Regions from separate parts of the Streptomyces sp. f51 genome, predicted to be linked through region 3. Evidence: riboswitches for the same ligand, from Rfam matches in the RefSeq annotation. Region 3 holds a riboswitch; each other region holds the start of a gene.

Region 1 (6,108 bases), 800 kb from region 3:
AGCTCGCCCGGTTCGCCGAAGAGGGCCCCACGGCCGGGGAAATGGAGCGTGCCCAGGCCCAGTTGGAGCGCGAATGGCTCGACCGGCTCGGTACCGTCGCCGGCCGCGCCGACGAACTGTGCCGCTACGCCGTCCTGTTCGGCGACCCGCAGCTCGCCCTGACCGCCGTGCAGCGCGTCCTCGACGTCACGGCGGACGAGGTCAGGGAGGCCGCGAAGGCCCGCCTGCGCCCCGACAACCGCGCGGTGCTCGTCTACGAGCCGACCACCGCCGAAGCCGCCGGCTCCGCCGACGAGACCGACGAGACCGACGAGGAGGCGGCGAAGTGACCGAGCTCGCCACCATGGACTTCCACCCCCGCCCCCAGGCCGGACAGCCCAAGCCGTGGGCGTTCCCCGCCCCCGAGCGCGGCACCCTGGACAACGGCCTGACCGTGCTGCGCTGCCACCGCCCCGGCCAGCAGGTCGTCGCCGTCGAGGTGATCCTCGCCGCGCCGCTGGACGCCGAGCCCGCGGGCCTGGACGGCATCGCCACGATCATGGCGCGCGCCTTCTCCGAGGGCACCGACAAGCACTCGGCCGAGGACTTCGCCGCCGAGCTGGAGCGCTGCGGCGCCACGCTCGACGCGCACGCCGACCACCCCGGCGTACGCCTGTCGCTCGAAGTGCCCGTCTCGCGCCTGGCCAAGGCCCTCGGCCTGCTCGCCGACGCCCTGCGGGCCCCCGCGTTCGCGGACAGCGAGGTAGAGCGGCTGGTGACCAACCGGCTGGACGAGATCCCGCACGAGACGGCGAACCCGGCCCGTCGCGCGGCCAAGGAGCTCTCCAAGGAGCTGTTCCCGGCGAGCGCGCGCATGGCGCGCCCGCGTCAGGGCACCGAGGAGACCGTCCGGAGCATCGACTCCTCGGCCGTGCGCGCCTTCTACGAGAAGCACGTGCGCCCCGCCACGGCCACCGCGGTCGTCGTGGGCGACCTGACCGGCGTCGACCTCGACGAGCTGCTCGCCGACACGCTCGGTTCCTGGACCGGCTCGTCCGCCGAGCCGCTTCCCGTGCCGCCGGTGACCGCCGACGACACCGGCCGCGTGATCATCGTCGACCGTCCCGGCGCGGTCCAGACGCAGCTGCTCATCGGCCGTGTCGGCGCCGACCGGCACGAGCGCGTGTGGCCCGCCCAGGTCCTCGGCACGTACTGCCTCGGCGGCACCCTCACCTCGCGCCTGGACCGCGTCCTGCGCGAGGAGAAGGGCTACACGTACGGCGTTCGGGCGTTCGGGCAGGTCCTGCGCTCCGCGCCGGACGGCACGGGGGCCGCGATGCTCGCCATCAGCGGCTCGGTCGACACCCCCAACACCGGTCCTGCGCTCGACGACCTGTGGAAGGTGCTGCGCACCCTCGCGGCCGAGGGGCTGACCGACACGGAGCGCGACGTCGCCGTGCAGAACCTGGTGGGTGTCGCGCCCCTGAAGTTCGAGACGGCGGCGGCCGTCGCGAGCACGCTCGCCGACCAGGTCGAGCAGCACCTGCCGGACGACTACCAGTCGACGCTCTACCGCCAACTGGCCGCCACGGGCACCGTGGAGGCCACCGCGGCGGCGGTGAACGCCTTCCCGACGGACCGTCTGGTGACCGTCCTGGTGGGCGACGCGGCGCAGATCGCGGAGCCGGTCAGGGCCCTCGGAATCGGTGAAGTCACCGTGGTGGCGGCCGAGTAGCACCCGCGCGACCCAGGAGGGCCCTGACGGCTGAAGAGCCGTCAGGGCCCTCCTCTTGACGGCCGCAGCCCCCAAGATGTCCGTATTCGTGCAGGGGTTACCCCTTCTGCCCTGTGGCATGCGTTACAAAAATCGTGATCCGTTTGTTGTTCGAATGAGGCCCCGTCTAGCGTCGGTCCGACTGTTCGTCACGCAGTGCGCCGCGCCCGCGGCACCGGACAGTCATCGCCGAGTCCCCCATGACGCGAGTCAGGGGAGCCGGGGACCCACGCAGTCCCTGGGGTGAATCGGACGCCCTCTCCGGAGGGGGTCCGTAGGAGACCTTCCTGCTCCGAACCCGTCAGCTAACCCGGTAGGCGAGAGGGAAGGAAAGGATCAGCCCCTACATGGCGTTCACCTGTGGCACCGGCAAGCATCGTCGTACGAGCAGCCGGGTGCACAGCACCACCACGACCGCCGTCGGGGTCGCGGCGCTCACCACCACCGGTGTGATCGGAACCCTGGCCGCTCCCGCGTTCGCCGCGGAGGCCACCGTCGAGCAGACCGGGCTGACCCAGACCGTCACCCTGAACGACGCGGTCGCCGACCAGATCGACGCCCAGGCCTTCGCGCAGCAGCGCGCCGCCGACGAGGCCGCCGCGCGCAAGCAGGCCGAGCAGACGGCACGCAAGCAGGCCGCCGCCCAGGCCACGCAGCTCCGCGAGGCCAAGGCGCGCGCCGCCCGCGAGGCCGAGCGCAAGCGCCTGAACACGTTCGTCCTGCCGATCACCGGTTCGTACGTCTCCACCGGTTACAAGGCGAGCAGCAGCCTCTGGTCCTCGGGCAGCCACACCGGCGTCGACTTCCACGCCGCGTCCGGCACCTCGGTCCACGCCGTCGGCTCCGGCACGGTCGTCACGGCCGGCTGGGGCGGCGCCTACGGCAATCAAGTCGTGATCAAGATGCATGACGGCACGTACACCATGTACGGCCACCTGTCGTCCATCGGTGTGTCCGTGGGGCAGGCGGTCACCCCGGGTCAGCAGATCGGCCTCTCCGGGGACACCGGCAACACCACGGGACCGCACCTGCACTTCGAGGCCCGTACGACCGCCGAGTACGGCTCGGACATGGACCCGGTCGCGTACCTGCGCTCGCACGGCGTCAACGTCTGACGACCGCTTCGCGGCTTCTTCACCGCTTTCGATGCCCCGGCTCACCGAGCCGGGGCATCGTCGTTTCCGGACGCCGTCTGTCCAAAAAATATCCATGGGTTCAGGCATGCCATCGGAAATTCACGCCTCCTGCAATAGAGTCACTGAAGAAGCGTCAATCGTCGGCGTTTCACGGGGATTAAAGCGGAGGTCGGTCATGCGTATTCCGGCGCACTCGGTGTGCACGGCGATCCGTGACGACATCGTCGCGGGTGTCTACGAGCGCGGCGGCCGCCTCACCGAGGAACTGCTCGCGCGGCGCTACGGCGTCTCGCGCGTCCCCGTGCGCGAGGCCCTGCGCACCCTGGAGGCCGAGGGCTTCGTGGTCACCCGTCGGCACGCGGGCGCCTGTGTCGCGGAGCCCACCGAGCAGGAGGCCGCGGACCTCCTGGAGATGCGCATGCTGCTGGAGCCGCTGGGTGCCGCGCGGGCCGCGCAGCGGCGCACGGAGGCTCACCTCAAGGTGCTGCGCGGCCTGGTCAGGCTGGGCCAGGAGCGCTCCAGGCGGGGCAACAGCGAGGATCTGCGCTCGCTGGGCGGCTGGTTCCACGAGACGCTCGCCCAGGCGTCCGGCAGTTCCGCGCTCACCTCCACGCTCTCGCAGTTGCGCCACAAGATCGCCTGGATGTACTCGGTGGACGCGCCGGCCGACCCGGCGGAGTCCTGGGCGGAGCACGGCGGCATCGTGGACGCCGTCGCCCGCGGCGACAGCGAGCGGGCCCGCGCGATCACGGCCCTGCACACCGAGCGCGCCATGGCCGCGCACCGGCTCCGGTTTCCCGGCGCCGAACGGCCGGACCGTGTGAGGAGTTCGCAACATCCCGTAAACATGACGGGCCTGCGTCATTAACACGGGCGCCGTATACAAAGAGGGATATTCGGTGGGGGCTCATTTCTGATGCCCTTTTATTCGTGTGTCCGGAATTATCGTGCACGCCATTCCTGCGGCCCTGCCGCGAAGGCGGTGCGGGGTGCCCGGAGAATTTCCGGGCGACGTACGGAAAACGGCTGAGCCGCGCCCCCGGTCAAGGGGGGCGCGGCTCAGCCGTGTGTCCTGACCCGGAGGACGCCTCAGACGGTCTCGGGGAGCTCGTCGAGCCCCTCGGCGACCAGCTTCGCCAGACGGTCGAGGGCGATGTCCGCGCCCTCGGCGTCCGACGCGAGGACGATCTCCTCGCCGCCCTGGGCGCCGAGCCCGAGGACCGCGAGCATGGAGGCCGCATTGACGGGGTTGCCGTCGGCCTTGGCGATCGTCACGGGGATGCCGGAGGCCGTGGTGGCCCGGACGAAGATGGAGGCGGGGCGGGCGTGGAGGCCCTCGGTCCAGCCGACGTTGACGCGGCGCTCAGCCATGTGATGCTGCCCTTCGGGGGTTCAGGGTTGTCTAGACCAGTGTTCCATATCGTGAGGCGTGCCCGGACGATCCCGGGGACCCGCCCCGCCCCGGTGCCGGTCCCCGGGCGGGCCGGCCTCGCCGGCGCGGCGGGATTTCGGGGCCGTACCCAGGCCCGCTGCGACGTCCGTCACCCTCAGACTGCCTCGCGCCGTTGTCGTACGCCAGCCGTACTCTGGGGCCCATGCAGACCTCGTCGGACCGGCACGAGTACCCAGCCCACTGGGAGGCCGACGTGGTGCTGCGCGACGGCGGCACCGCGCGGATCAGGCCCATCACCGTCGACGACGCCGAACGCCTGGTCAGCTTCTACGAGCAGGTCTCCGAGGAGTCGAAGTACTACCGCTTCTTCGCGCCCTACCCGCGGCTGTCCGCCAAGGACGTCCACCGCTTCACCCACCACGACTTCGTGGACCGGGTGGGCCTCGCCGCCACGGTCGGCGGAGAGTTCATCGCCACCGTGCGCTACGACCGGATCAACGCGGACGGCATGCCCGCCTCGGCGCCCGCCGACGAGGCCGAGGTCGCCTTCCTCGTCCAGGACGCCCACCAGGGCCGGGGCGTCGCCTCCGCGCTGCTCGAACACATCGCCGCGGTCGCCCGCGAGCGTGACATCCGCCGCTTCGCCGCCGAGGTGCTGCCCGCCAACAACAAGATGATCAAGGTGTTCACGGACGCCGGATACACCCAGAAGCGCAGCTTCGAGGACGGCGTCGTCCGCCTGGAGTTCGACCTCGAACCCACCGACCGGTCCGTGGCCGTGCAGCGCGCGCGGGAACAGCGCGCCGAGGCCCGCTCCGTCCAGCGGCTGCTGGCCCCCGGCTCGGTGGCCGTCATCGGCGCCGGGCGCACACCCGGCGGCGTCGGCCGCAGCGTCCTGGACAACCTCCGGTCGGCCGGGTTCACCGGACGCCTGTACGCCGTCAACACGGCACTCCAGGACAAGGAACTCGACGGCGTCCCGGCCCACCGCTCCATCAGGGACATCGACGAGCCCGTGGACCTCGCCGTCGTCGCCGTGCCCGCCGAGCAGGTCCCCGAGGTCGTCACGGAATGCGGCGAACACGGCGTGCAGGGACTGGTGGTGGTCTCCGCCGGCTACGCGGAGAGCGGCCCCGAGGGACGCGAGCGCCAGCGTGAACTCGTACGGCACGCGCGCACGTACGGCATGCGCATCATCGGACCCAACGCCTTCGGTGTGATCAACACCGCGCCCGACGTCCGGCTGAACGCCTCGCTCGCCCCCCAGATGCCCCGCCCCGGACGCATCGGCCTGTTCGCGCAGTCCGGCGCCATCGGCATCGCCCTGCTCTCCCGGCTGCACCGGCGCGGCGGCGGCGTCACCGGCGTCACCGGCGTGTCGACCTTCGTCTCCTCGGGGAACCGGGCGGACGTCTCCGGCAACGACGTACTCCAGTACTGGTACGACGACCCGGACACCGACGTCGCCCTGATGTACCTCGAATCCATCGGCAACCCGCGCAAGTTCACCCGCCTCGCGCGGCGGACCGCGGCGGCGAAGCCGCTGGTCGTGGTCCAGGGAGCGCGGCACGGCGGGACCGCACCCCAGGGGCACGCCGTACGGGCCACCCGGCTGCCTCACGCCACCGTGTCCGCGCTGCTGCGCCAGGCCGGAGTGATCCGCGTGGACACGATCACCGAACTCGTCGACGCGGGCCTGCTGCTGGCCCGCCAGCCGCTTCCCAGGGGACCGCGCGTGGCGATCCTCGGGAACTCCGAGTCGCTGGGTCTTCTCACGTACGACGCGTGCCTCGCCGAAGGCCTCAGGCCGCTGCCGCCGCGGGACC
Region 2 (6,108 bases), 2.3 Mb from region 3:
CGCTGACCGGGGAACCCGTACCGGCGCTCCTCGAGTACCTCCCGTACCGCCTGACCGACTGGACGGCCCCGCGCGACCAGCAGCGCCATCCCTGGTACGCCGGGCACGGCTACGCCTCCGTGCGCGTGGACGCGCGCGGCCACGGGAACTCGGAGGGCGTGCCGGGCGACGAGCACGCGGAGACCGACACGGACGACGGGGTGGAGGTGGTCTCCTGGCTGGCCGCCCGGCCCTGGTGCACGGGCCGGGTCGGCATGTTCGGGATCGCGTGGGGCGGTCTCCACTCCCTTCGCGTCGCGGCCCGCGCGCCCGCGCCGCTCAAGGCGGTCGTCACGGTCTGCCCGAGCGACGACCTCCCTGACAACGACGCCCACCACGCCGGAGGTTCCGTTCCCGCCGTCGGCACATACGCCCGGTCGGCCGCCCGGCTCGCCTTCGCCGCCCGCCCGCCGGACCCCGCGCACGTGGGCGAGGGGATGTGGCGGGACATGTGGGAGAAGCGACTGGCGGCGGCCGCGCCCTCCACGCACACCCGGCCGGAGCACAGGACCGACGACCCGTACGGCCCTCACGGCACCCGCGAGGAGTACGGGACCGTCCGCGCGGCGGTCCTCGCGGTCGGCGGCTGGCACGACCCGCACCGCGACACGGTGCTGCGCCTGGTGCGGAACCTTCCCCCGGATCGCGTACGGGGTCTCATCGGCCCCTGGTCCCGCCAGTACCCGGACCGCGACCTGCCGCCCGGGCCGGCGATCGGCTTCCTCCAGGAGACGCTGCGCTGGTGGGACCACTGGCTCAAGGACAAGGAGACGGACCCGCTCTCCGTGCCCCTGCTCCGCTCGTACGTGATGGACGCGCATCCTCCGGCGACCGTGTACCCGCGCATCCCCGGCCACTGGGTGGGCGAGCCTGCCTGGCCCTCACCCTCGGTGACCCCGGTCGCGTACGCGCTCCAGGGAACCCCGGTGCCGGTGCGGTCCCCACAGCACACGGGGGTCGACGCGGGCCGCCCCTTCCCCTTCGGCGACGACGCCGGCCTGCCGCCCGACCAGCGGGAGGAGGACGCCCGGTCGGCCTGTTTCGAGTTCGAGGTGACGGAGGAGACCTGGGTGCTGGGCCGCCCCCGGGTCAATCTGCGGCTGACGTCCGCGGTGCCCAGGGGCCAGGTGATCGCCCGGCTGTGCGACGTGGCGCCGGACGGAGCGTCCACGCTCGTCACCCGGGGCGCCCTGAACCTGTCGGCGCGCCGGGGTCCCGGCCGGACGGTTCCCTGGACTCCGGGCAGCACGGAACACGTGGTGTTCGACCTGAACGCCATCGGCTACGCCTTCCCGGCGGGCCACCGCATCCGGCTGGGCGTGTCCTCCGCGTACTGGCCCTGGATCTGGCCCGAGCCGGGCTCGGAGGCCGGTTTCACCCTGGAGCCGATCGGCAGCGTCCTCGAACTCCCCGTACGGACACGGGAGTCGGACCCGTCGATCACCTTCGGCGAACCCGAGGAGTCCGAGCCCCTCGGGGTGACCGTCTCCGCGACCCTGGACGAGCCCCCGCCGCAGCGACTGGTGCTGCGGGACGTGGCCGCGGAGACCTGGCGTCTGGAGGTGGCCTCGGGCCAGGGCGGCACCCGTGTCCATCCCGACGGCCTCGAATGCACGGAGGAGGGGCGGGAGACGTACACGATCGAGACGTCGGACCCGCTGTCCGCGCGCGCCCGCTCGACCTGGTCGATCCGGCTGCACCGCCCGGACCTGCCCTGGGACGCCCGCGTCGAGACGACCTCCACCACGACCTGCGACGCGCGGGACTTCGTCACGACCGACGAACTCGTCTGCAAGGACGGCGACGAGGTCGTCTTCCACCGGACCTGGGAGAAGAGAACCCCGCGCACCTCGGGCTGACAGGGCTCAGGGGGTGCGGGGGCTCAGAGGGTGCGGGGGCCGGGGGGTGCGGGGGCCAGGGGGGCGGGGGCCAGGGGGGCCGGGGGCTTGCGAGGCAGAGAGCTTTGCGGCCCAGCAGGCTCGCGGGGCAGAGACCTTTGCGGCCAAGGGGGCTTGCGGGGGTGCGGGTTACGCGCAGGGCGGCCGCTGGCGGCGCGGGACGCTTCCCTGGGCGGAAGGCCTGCCTGGGCGGAAGGCCTGCCTGGGCGGGACGCTGCGAGGCAGAGCGCTTGCGAGGTAGGGGGCTTGCCTCGGCTCAGGAGGCTTGCGAGGCAGGGGCTCGCCGCGGCTCAGGAGGCTTGCGGGGCAGGGGAGTTCACCGGGTCGGGCCACGCCCCGACCCGCGCCCGCCTCGCCTGCGCCCCCGCCCGCAGGCCGGGGCACCGAACGCCGAACCCCGTTGCCGCGCGCGGCACTTCACCTCGCGTCCGCCCGGGCCCGGCCGGCTCCCGACCGGTGACCCCACCCACCCCTCGCGGAGGCGGCCCCGCCCGCCCCGACGTGGTCCACGCCACAATTCCCGCCCCACCAGGGGACGCTCGGCGCGCTCGGGAGGTCCCGGTGACGCCCTTAAACGCGAGCGTGATGCCCGAATTGCCCCTCGTGCCGCGTTAACGCCCTTTGGTCTCGTGAGTTGAGTCACCGGCGAGCCGGGCTCCCGCCCCGAGGCCCGCTCGACCCAACCCCTTTGCCATAGGCAAGTTGAGGATCCAATTCCGGTACAAACGGACTTTTTACCCCGCCCTTAACCAGGAGAAAGCGATCTTCGCGGTCAAATCTCGTCTTGTTTCGGACATGTGCTCTCGCATACGTTCTGGTCGACCCCGGGCGGATCGCCGAATCCTGCCGCCGCCCGGCAACCCATCGACCCACGCACGGCAGGAGCGGGGGAACCACAGGTAAGCCGCCGATCCGGACATACCGGACCGGCTTGGGGTGAAGCCGCGCCCACAGCGCGGCCGGGCATCTCCCGCCCGAACCCGACAGCTCACCTCGCAGGCGTCGGAGAGGAAATTCGTCATGCCCGTACGAGGCAAGCACCGCAGCAAGAAGTCCAACGTCATCACCCGGGGCATGCTCGCCGCCGGCACGGGCGGCATCGCCCTCGCCCTCCCGCTCGTGAGCGCCACCGGCGCCAGCGCCGCCACCCCGGCGCAGGCCCCCCAGATCGCGAAGACGGCCCACACCGCGGTGGTCCCCAACGTGCAGCTCGTCACCTACAAGGTCGTCGCCGGCGACACCCTGTCCAAGGTGGCGCAGAAGTACCCCAAGAGCGGTGGCTGGAAGAAGCTGTACGCGGCGAACCGCGCGGTCATCGGCGACAACCCCGCCCTGATCCGCCCGGGCCTGAAGCTGACCGTCGGCACGAAGTCGCTGGGGTCGACGACCGTCCGCACCACGGCGAACGCGACCGCCGCCGTGGCCAAGACCACGACCGCCACGGTCACCCAGGCCTCCGCCAAGACGTACGCCAACAACCTCGATGGCTGGATCAAGGAATCCCTCGACGTCATGGCCAAGGCGGGCATCCCCGGCAGCTACGACGGCATCCACCGCAACGTGATGCGCGAGTCCTCCGGCAACCCCAACGCCATCAACAACTGGGACTCCAACGCCGCCGCAGGCATCCCCTCCAAGGGTCTGCTCCAGGTCATCGACCCGACCTTCCAGGCGTACCACGTCGCCGGCACGTCGATGAACATCTACGACCCGGTCGCGAACATCACCGCCGCCTGCAACTACGCGGCCAAGACCTACGGCTCCATCGACAACGTCAACGGCGCCTACTGATCCACCCCGACACCTCGTTCTTCCCCCGCACCCGCCGACGGCTCCTTCTGGGACCGTCGGCGGGTGCGGGTGCAGATACGGGTGCTTCGCGGGCGGGTGCGCCTCCGCCGGCAGGCGCACCGGTTCGGCCGGCGAGCGCACCGGCGCCGTCAGAAGCCGAAGACGCGCTCCAGCACCACCGCGATCCCGTCGTCCTCGTTCGACAGCGTGATCTCGTCGGCCACCGACTTCAGTTCCGGATGCGCGTTGGCCATCGCCACACCGCGGGCCGCCCAGTCGAACATCGGAATGTCGTTGGGCATGTCCCCGAAGGCGAGCGTCGCGGACGGGCTGAGTCCGAGATGCGCCGCGGCGAGAGCGAGACCCGTCGCCTTGGTCACCCCGCATGGCTGGAGTTCGACGGTACCGGGCCCCGACATGGTCACCGTCGCCAGCGAACCGACCACTCCCCGTGCCGCTGACGCCAACTCGTCGTCGGACAAGGACGGGTGACGGAGCAACACCTTGCTGATCGGCTCCGCCCAGAGGTCGTCCCGCCGTGGCACCCGCACCGCCGGCAGCGTCGGATGCGGCATGACATAGCCCGGCTCGATGAGCGTCAGACCGTCCACGCCGTCCTGGTCGACCGCCGCGTACAGCATCCCGACCTCCGCCTCGATCTTGCCGAGCGCCGTCTCCGCCAGCTCTCTCTCCAGCGTCACCGACCACAGCATGCGGTCCGTGGCGGCGTCGTAGAGCTGCGCCCCCTGCCCGCACACCGCCAGTCCCTCACCGCCGAGTTCGTCGAGAAACGGTCGCACGCGCGGTGCGGGTCGGCCCGTGACCACGAGATGCCGGGCACCTGCCCGGGTCACCTTCGCCAACGCGGCGCGTGACCGGTCGGAGAGTGTGTCGTCGCCGCGCAGCAGCGTTCCGTCCAGGTCAGTGGCGATGAGTGAATATGCAGTCGGAGCGGCCATGATCCGAAGAATACGGATCCCACGACTCATCGGCCCGGCGTGAACCGGACGACGTCCGGTATCCCGTCTGCAACGCCGTTCACCGTACGGCGGTAAGCGCGTTGCGACCGATTCGGATCACCCAGGCTCCGCTTCCGCCCACACCGACTTTCCCGAACACGACCGACCACAACACCCCAACACCCCCTGGACGCAGGGCAACCAGTGTCCTCACCTCCTCAACGCGCCTGCGCGACAGCCGAATTAGCGATCCGGAGAACGCCGCCGAAGCCTCCCGAGGAGGCCCGGCGAAGTGCGCCGAAGCCCGGGCGAAGCCCTCACCGGGACACCCCGCGAAAACCTGTCACGGTGGTCCCCAGGGGTGTTCAGGGGTGTGCCCCACGGGGAGCCACGAGCCACGCCGAGCCGGAATCTCCGTGCCCGACACGGCCAATTCGGACATTGCCAACCCTTTAGGCCCTGCCACAGCGGGGCCCCTCCCCCGTAACGTGTGCCCCGACCACATGAAACGCGTGGAACGCATGGCTCACATGGCGAGTACGAATCCGAAAGCGAGGCACCAACCGATGCCCCCCTTCGATGTCCCCGAGGGCGATCCCTTCGGCCCGCACAACCTGCCGTACGGCGTGTTCTCCCTGACCGACCCGGCCGGCGACCCCGAGCGACGCGTCGGCGTACGACTCGGCGACCACGTGCTCGACGCGGGCGCCGCCGCCCGCTCGCTCGGCTCCCCCTACGCCGGGCTGCTCGCACAGCCGAGTCTGGATCCGCTGCTCGCCGCGGGCCGCACCGCGTGGTCCGACGTCCGGCGCGCGCTGACGGCCTGGGTGACCGTCCCGGCCCACCGGGAGACCCTCGCTCCCCACTTCCACCCGCTGTCCGACGTGACCATGCACCTCCCGTTCACCGTCGCCGACTACGTCGACTTCTACGCCTCCGAGAACCACGCCCGGAACGTCGGCCAGATCTTCCGCCCGGACGCCGCCGACTCCCTCACGCCCAACTGGAAGCATCTGCCGATCGGTTACCACGGCCGATCGGGCACGGTCGTGGTGTCCGGCACGGATGTCGTCCGTCCTTCGGGCCAGCGCAAGGCCCCCGCGGACGCCGCCCCGGTCTTCGGCCCCTCCGTCCGTCTGGACATCGAGGCGGAGGTCGGCTTCGTCGTCGGCACCCCCTCGCAGCAGGGCCGGCCGGTGCCTCTCGGCGACTACCGCGACCACGTCTTCGGCCTCTGCCTGCTCAACGACTGGTCGGCCCGTGATGTCCAGGCCTGGGAGTACGTCCCGCTGGGCCCCTTCCTCGGCAAGTCCTTCGCCACCTCCGTGTCGGCGTGGATCACCCCGCTGGACGCCCTGGACGACGCCCTCGTGGCCCCGCCCGTCCGCACGCACCCCCTCCTCCCCTATCTCGACGACGCC
Region 3 (6,108 bases):
GTCGGCGACCGCGCGCTCGAAGCGCTCCGCGACCTCGTCGGGGTCGGTGCCGGGGCGGAGGATGTCATTGCCGCCGGCGCAGAACGAGACCAGGTCCGGGCCGAGTTCCCTGGCCTGCTGGAGCTGGGTCTCGACGATCTGGTCGAGCAGTTTGCCGCGCACCGCGAGATTGGTGTAGTCGAAATCGCCTTCGGGCCTGCGGTCCGCGAGAAGTACCGCGAACCGGTCCGCCCATCCGACGAACGCCCCGTCGGGCCCAGGGTCGCCGACGCCCTCGGTGAAGCTGTCCCCCACCGCCACGTACGACCCGATCACTGATCTGTTGTCATCCTTCGAATCGTCTGCCACATCGAGCATGATTCACCTTTCGATGTGAGCTACGCGACCGTAGGGAAGGGTTGACGGACGGTGAGATAAGCCACTCGCCAAGCATTGGTCAACTCCGGAATAAGGCCCACATCAGGGATGTTCAAGCAGCGATCACCAAGATGCCCCGCAAACCGGCGCCGTGGAACACACCGGAGGCCGGACCCAGGGGATCTGGGGTCCGGCCTCCGGAGTCGGTCCTGCCGTCAGGAGCAGGAAGTGGGGGCGTCAGCCCACGGCGACACCGTGCGAGCGCAGGTACGCCACCGGGTCGACGTCGGAGCCGTAGTCGGGCGTGGTGCGGATCTCGAAGTGCAGGTGCGGTCCGGTCACGTTGCCGGTCGCGCCGGAGAGACCGATCTGCTGGCCCTCCGTCACGGTCTGTCCCGCGGAGACGGACAGCGACGACATGTGGGCGTACTGGGAGTACTTGCCGTCGGCGTGCTGGATGACGACCTGGTTGCCGTAGGCGCCGCCCCAGCCGGCGGAGACGACGGTGCCCGCGGCGACGGACTTGATGGTGGTGCCGGTCGGGACCACGAAGTCCACGCCGGTGTGGTAGCCGCTGGACCACATGCTGCCCGCGACCTTGTAGCCGGTGCCGATGGTGCTGCTGTCGACCGGCAGGGTGTAGCCGGCGGAGTCACCGGTGGACGCGGTGGTGGTCGCGGCCGTGTCGGCGGCGGGGGTGGCCTGGGACTTCGCCGGAGCCGTCGCCGTGGTGGCCGTGTGCGTGGCCGTGTGTGTGGCGGCGGCCCTGTGGCCGAGCGACAGCTTCAGACCGGGGTGGATCAGCGACGGGTCGCCGCCGATGGCGGACCGGTTGTCGGCGTAGATCTTCTTCCAGCCGCCGGTGACGTTCTGCTCGTCGGCGATCTTCGAGAGGTAGTCGCCGGACTTCACCGCGTACGTCTTCGCCGTGGCCGTGGCGGCCTTCTCGGCGGGGGCGGCGGTCGCGGCCTTCTCGACGTGCTGCGCGACGGTGGCCTGGGTCGCGGCGTGGGCTCCCGTGGCTCCCATCAGAGGCAGCGCGAGTGCGGCGCCGCCGGTTCCGGCCGCGGCGATCGTGCGGGTGAAACGCAGGGACTTGGGACGGCGGTGCTTACCCTTCGCGGGCATGGCGATTTCCTCTCCGGCGCCTGCGGGGTGAGCTGTCGGGTGCGGGCTGGAGATGCCCGGCCGCGCTGCTGCGCGGCTGTACCCCTAGCCTGTTCCGGGAACCGGATCAGGCACGGAACCTGTGGGTCCCCCGCTCCTGCCGTGTACGGGTGAGTGTGCGGAATTCCGGGCGGCGGCAGGATTGGGCGTCCGTCCGGATTGAGGCAGAACGTAAGCGACATGAGAGCGCGTCGACAACTAAGTCCGGTTTCTGTGCGCTCGTCTTTCTTGATCCATGCGGAATTCACCGTCACCCTCCGTCGAATGACGATCTTCCGGACATCTCAACCCGCCCGGAAACGCGGGCGCGTTGAGAAAAGGGGACGGCAACGCATCGTCACGAATATGACGCTCCTCACGCGACTCGCCCCAGTGCGCCCTATTCCAGGGCCAGTTGTCACGAAGGTTCTTATTCGGACAGAACGGTCAGATGCACCGTGCGCGGATATCCAGCACATTCGGCCCCCTCTCCGGAAAGGAAGAACCGAAACTCCATTGATTCGAACATGCGCGCGAATAAATAACTCATTGCCTGAGGAACCCATGTCGTATCGTCGAGAGCGCGAACAGGTACAACTGCCGACGAGCGACGCCGAGTCCAGCCCGGTGACGCCGGAGGCCGAACAGGAGGAGCCCCGTGACGCAGCAGATCCCGTCGACCGAGCCCGAGCTCGGCGGAGTGCGCAACTTCCGCGACGTGGGCGGACTGCCCACCGTGGACGGCCGGCGCGTGCGCCACGGTCATCTGTTCCGCAGCGGCCACCTCGCGCACGCTACGGAGGAGGACGCCGCGTTCCTCTCCTCCCTGGGACTGCACACGATCTTCGACTTCCGCAACGCGGCCGACCAGAAGCTGGAGGGCCCGGACGTCGAACTGCCGGGCGTGCGGAACGTGAACCTCCCGCTGAGCGACCCGGCGGACGGCAGTGAGTTCTGGAAGATGGTCCGCGACGGCGACATCGAGCAGCTGCGCGGGCTCCTGGGCGAGGGCAGGGCCGCGAACCGGATGATCGGCTCGTACCGCGCGATCATCAGGGAGCGCACGGCGGAGCACTCCCAGGTGCTGCACGCGCTGGCCGACGACAGCGTGCCCGCGCTGATGCACTGCGCGGCGGGCAAGGACCGCGCCGGACTGTCGATCGCGGTCACCCTGCTGGCCCTCGGCGTGGAGCGCGAGGCGATCGTGGCCGACTACCTGGAGTCGAACGCCACGCACCGCCGGTACAAGGTGCACCGCACCAATTCCTCGGCGGGCGCCTACTCCCCCGAGGTGATGGAACTGCTCAGCCCGCTGTTCGACGCGCGCGCCGAGTACCTGACAGCGGCGTTCGAGACGATCGAGGAGACCTGGGGCGGCGTCGAGGCCTACCTGGAGCAGGGACTGGGGCTCACGCCCGAGCTGCGGGAGCGGCTGCGCGCGCGGCTCCTGGACTGAGCCGCGCGCCGGGCCCGGCTGCTACTGGTTCTGCGCGCCGAGCGTGAAGAGCAGGTAGATGAAGGCCGCGAACAGGTGGCCGACGGCGACGTAGATGATCAGCCGCACCCACAGGGCGCGCGGGAACCTGTCCTCCATGGACCGGCGGGGTTCCGTGGGTTCGGTCATGACGTCTCTCCCGGGGTGGGGTGGCCCGCCGCCGCGCCCAGGCACAGCGCGGCGACGGGGCTCTGGAGCAGGGTGTGTACGAAGAGGAGCTCGGCGCCGTCGCGCTCGGCGGCGGCGATGCGGTGCGGGGTCAGCGAGTCGAAGTGGGCGCTGTCTCCCGGAGCCAGGACGTGCGCGGTGTCCCCGAGCCGCAGACTGAGCCGCCCCTGGAGGACGTACAGCCACTCCTCGCCCGGGTGGACGCGCACGATGTCGCCCTGCGAGCCGTACGGGACGTGCACGCGCAGCGCCTGCATGCCGCGGCCCGCGGAGCCCGCCTGCCAGTAGGTCCAGCCGCCGGCGGGGGCGGGCTCCATGTCGGCGGCCCGTACGACCGCGTCACGTTCGGGGACCGCCTCGCCCAGCAGCTCGGAGACCGTCGTACCGTAGACACGTGCGAGCGTGAGCAGCATCGGCAGCGAGGGCTGGCGCTGCCCGGTCTCCAGCCGGGAGAGATGGGCGGGCGAGAGGCCGGCGGCGCGGGCCGCGGCCTCCAGCGTGAGCGAGACGCCGCGGCGCAGGGCGCGCAGCCGGGGCGCCACGGCGTACAGCTCGGCGGACGGCTCGTCGGCCGCCCCTGGATCGGCAGGGCTCATGGGACCATTGAGCCAAATAATTACCTCAGGGGCAATTTTCTTGCCTGAGAGGCAAAAGAGCCCGGCCGTTCCCATCGGCCGCCGTGGCGGCCCGCGGGAACGGCCGGGTCTCAGCGGTTGGCCACGGCCTGCTTGACCAGCGTCTTCCCGAAGTCCCACATCAGCCCGCCACCGCTGTGCGCGTCCTCCATCACGGCGGTGAAGGCCTCCACGAACCGGTCGACGTCCTTCTCGTCGATCACCAGCGGCGGGATCAGCTTGATCACCTCCAGGTGGTCGCCGGAGACCTGGGTGAGGATGCGGTGCCGCTGGAGCAGCGGCACGACGACCATCTGCGCGAACAGGCCCTTGCGCGCGGCCTGGAGCATGGTCCAGCGGCTGCGCAGCTTGAGGGAGGCCGGCCGGCCGAACTCGATGCCGATCATCAGCCCCCGCCCGCGCACCTCGCTGAGCAGCTCGTACCGGTCGACCAGGGCCGCCAGCCGGGACTTCAGCAGCTCTCCGGTGATCCGCGCGTTGGCGACGATCTGCTCGTTCTCCATCACGGAGAGCACCGCGAGACCCGCCGCCATGGCCTGCGCGTTGGAGCCGAAGCTGGCCGAGTGCACGAGGACCCGGTCCATGGAGGAGTAGACCTTCTTGAAGATCCAGTCCTTTCCGAGGGTCGCGCCCACCGGCACATAGCCGCCGGAGAGCGCCTTGGCCACGCACACCAGGTCCGGTTCGACACCCTCCTCGTGCTGGTAGGCGTAGAAGTCCCCGGTCCGGCCGAGGCCGGTCTGCACCTCGTCCGCGATGAGCAGGGCCTTGTGCCGGTGCAGCAGTTCCTGGGCGGCGCGGAGATACCCGGGCGGGGACTCGTGGACGCCCTTGCCCTGGATCGGCTCCACGATCAGAGCGGCGACGTCGCCCTTCCTCAGCTCCCTCGCCAGGGCGTCGAGATCGCCGAGCGGGACGGCCGTGTCGGGCAGCAGCGGGGCGAAGCCGTCGCGGAAGCCGTCCTCGCCGTTGACCGAGAGGGAGCCCGTGGTCAGCCCGTGGAAGGCGTGCGAGCAGTACAGGATCCTCGGCCTGCCGGTGGCGTACCGGGCGAACTTCAGCGCGGTCTCGACGGCCTCCGTGCCGCTGTTGCCGAAGAACACCCGGTCCAGGTGCGGGCTGTGGGTGAGCAGCCGCTCCGCGAGGAGGCCGGGAAGGGGCTGGCAGTCGAAGCGGGTGAGGTCGGCGAGCGAGGCGTCGAGGACGTCGTGGAGCGCCTGCCGGACCACGGGGTGGTGGCGGCCGAGTCCCATCACCCCGAAGCCGGCGAGCATGTCGAGGTAGTCGTCGCCGTCGGCGTCCCAGAAGTGCGCGCCCTCGGCCCGCTCGTAGACCTTGTCGAAGCCGATGGTGTGCAGCATGCGCGGGAGCTGGTGGTTCAGGTACTTCGTGTGCAGTTCGTAGCGCTCGGCGCCGCGCTCGGCGAGGAGCGCGCCGAGGTCGAACTCGCCCTTCCGGGCCGGGTCGGTCATTCCTCGTTCTCCTTGGACGGCTCGTCCTCGGCCGGCCGGTCGGCGGCCAGGGTCAGCTCGGGTAGGGCCTTGGCCCGCTCGTCCCTGACGGCCAGCCCGGCGCTGATCCGACCGGCGATCTCCACGGGCGTGAGCCCGATGTCGGCGAGCACCTCGGACCGCTTGGCGTGCGCGAGGAACTGCTCGGGGATGCCGAACCGCCGTACGGGTACGTCGACTTCGGCGTCCCCGAGGGCCAGTGCCACGGCCGCTCCCACACCCGAGGCCCTGCTGTTGTCCTCGACCACGGCGACGAGCCGGTGGCCGGCGGCGAGGCGGGGCAGCTCCGGGTCGACGGGCTTGACCCAGCGCGGGTCGACGACGGTGCAGGAGATGCCGCGGGACTCCAGCAGGTCGGCGGTCTGGAGGCAGACCGGGGCCATCACGCCGACCGCGACGAGCAGGACCTCGGGGTGCTCGCCGCGGTGCAGGACGTCGAGGCCGCCCAGGCGGTCCACCGCCGGGACGACCGGACCGACGGACTCCTTGGGGAAGCGGATCAGGGTCGGCGCGTCGTCCACGGCGACCGCCTCGCGCAGCTGGGCCTTGAGCTGGTCGGCGTCGCGGGGCGCGGCGATCCTGAGGCCGGGCACGACCTGGAGGATCGACATGTCCCACATGCCGTTGTGCGAGGCTCCGTCGACCCCGGTGACCCCGGCCCGGTCGAGGACGAAGGTCACTCCGCAGCGGTGCAGGGCCACGTCCATGAGCAGCTGGTCGAAGGCCCGGTTGAGGAAGGTCGCGTACACGGCGACGACGGGATGCAGGCCGCCGGTGGCGAGTCCGGCCGCGGACA

What was found. Region 3 has a riboswitch for cyclic di-AMP ahead of WJM95_RS28365 (LysM peptidoglycan-binding domain-containing M23 family metallopeptidase). Riboswitches for the same ligand answer to the same signal wherever they lie in the genome.
Positions count from the first base shown of each region.
Region 1: another riboswitch for cyclic di-AMP. It lies ahead of WJM95_RS24985 (M23 family metallopeptidase); the one in region 3 lies ahead of WJM95_RS28365 (LysM peptidoglycan-binding domain-containing M23 family metallopeptidase).
Region 2: another riboswitch for cyclic di-AMP. It lies ahead of WJM95_RS18720 (LysM peptidoglycan-binding domain-containing protein); the one in region 3 lies ahead of WJM95_RS28365 (LysM peptidoglycan-binding domain-containing M23 family metallopeptidase).

Region 1 covers NZ_CP149798.1:5,742,719-5,748,826, forward strand. Annotated here, with positions in the region: gene WJM95_RS24975 (pitrilysin family protein) at 1-329, shown strand, start outside; gene WJM95_RS24980 (pitrilysin family protein) at 326-1,714, shown strand; cyclic di-AMP (ydaO/yuaA leader) riboswitch at 1,931-2,088, shown strand; gene WJM95_RS24985 (M23 family metallopeptidase) at 2,101-2,868, shown strand; gene WJM95_RS24990 (GntR family transcriptional regulator) at 3,065-3,757, shown strand; gene WJM95_RS24995 (HPr family phosphocarrier protein) at 3,979-4,260, opposite strand; gene WJM95_RS25000 (GNAT family N-acetyltransferase) at 4,485-6,108, shown strand, end outside.
Region 2 covers NZ_CP149798.1:4,278,045-4,284,152, reverse strand. Annotated here, with positions in the region: gene WJM95_RS18725 (CocE/NonD family hydrolase) at 1-1,898, shown strand, start outside; cyclic di-AMP (ydaO/yuaA leader) riboswitch at 2,762-2,954, shown strand; gene WJM95_RS18720 (LysM peptidoglycan-binding domain-containing protein) at 2,958-3,728, shown strand; gene WJM95_RS18715 (HAD family hydrolase) at 3,878-4,687, opposite strand; gene fahA (fumarylacetoacetase) at 5,254-6,108, shown strand, end outside.
Region 3 covers NZ_CP149798.1:6,545,035-6,551,142, reverse strand. Annotated here, with positions in the region: gene WJM95_RS28370 (SGNH/GDSL hydrolase family protein) at 1-315, opposite strand, end outside; gene WJM95_RS28365 (LysM peptidoglycan-binding domain-containing M23 family metallopeptidase) at 595-1,485, opposite strand; cyclic di-AMP (ydaO/yuaA leader) riboswitch at 1,490-1,647, opposite strand; gene WJM95_RS28360 (tyrosine-protein phosphatase) at 2,162-2,959, shown strand; gene WJM95_RS28355 (DUF6126 family protein) at 2,981-3,127, opposite strand; gene WJM95_RS28350 (XRE family transcriptional regulator) at 3,124-3,762, opposite strand; gene WJM95_RS28345 (aspartate aminotransferase family protein) at 3,873-5,273, opposite strand; gene dxs (1-deoxy-D-xylulose-5-phosphate synthase) at 5,270-6,108, opposite strand, start outside.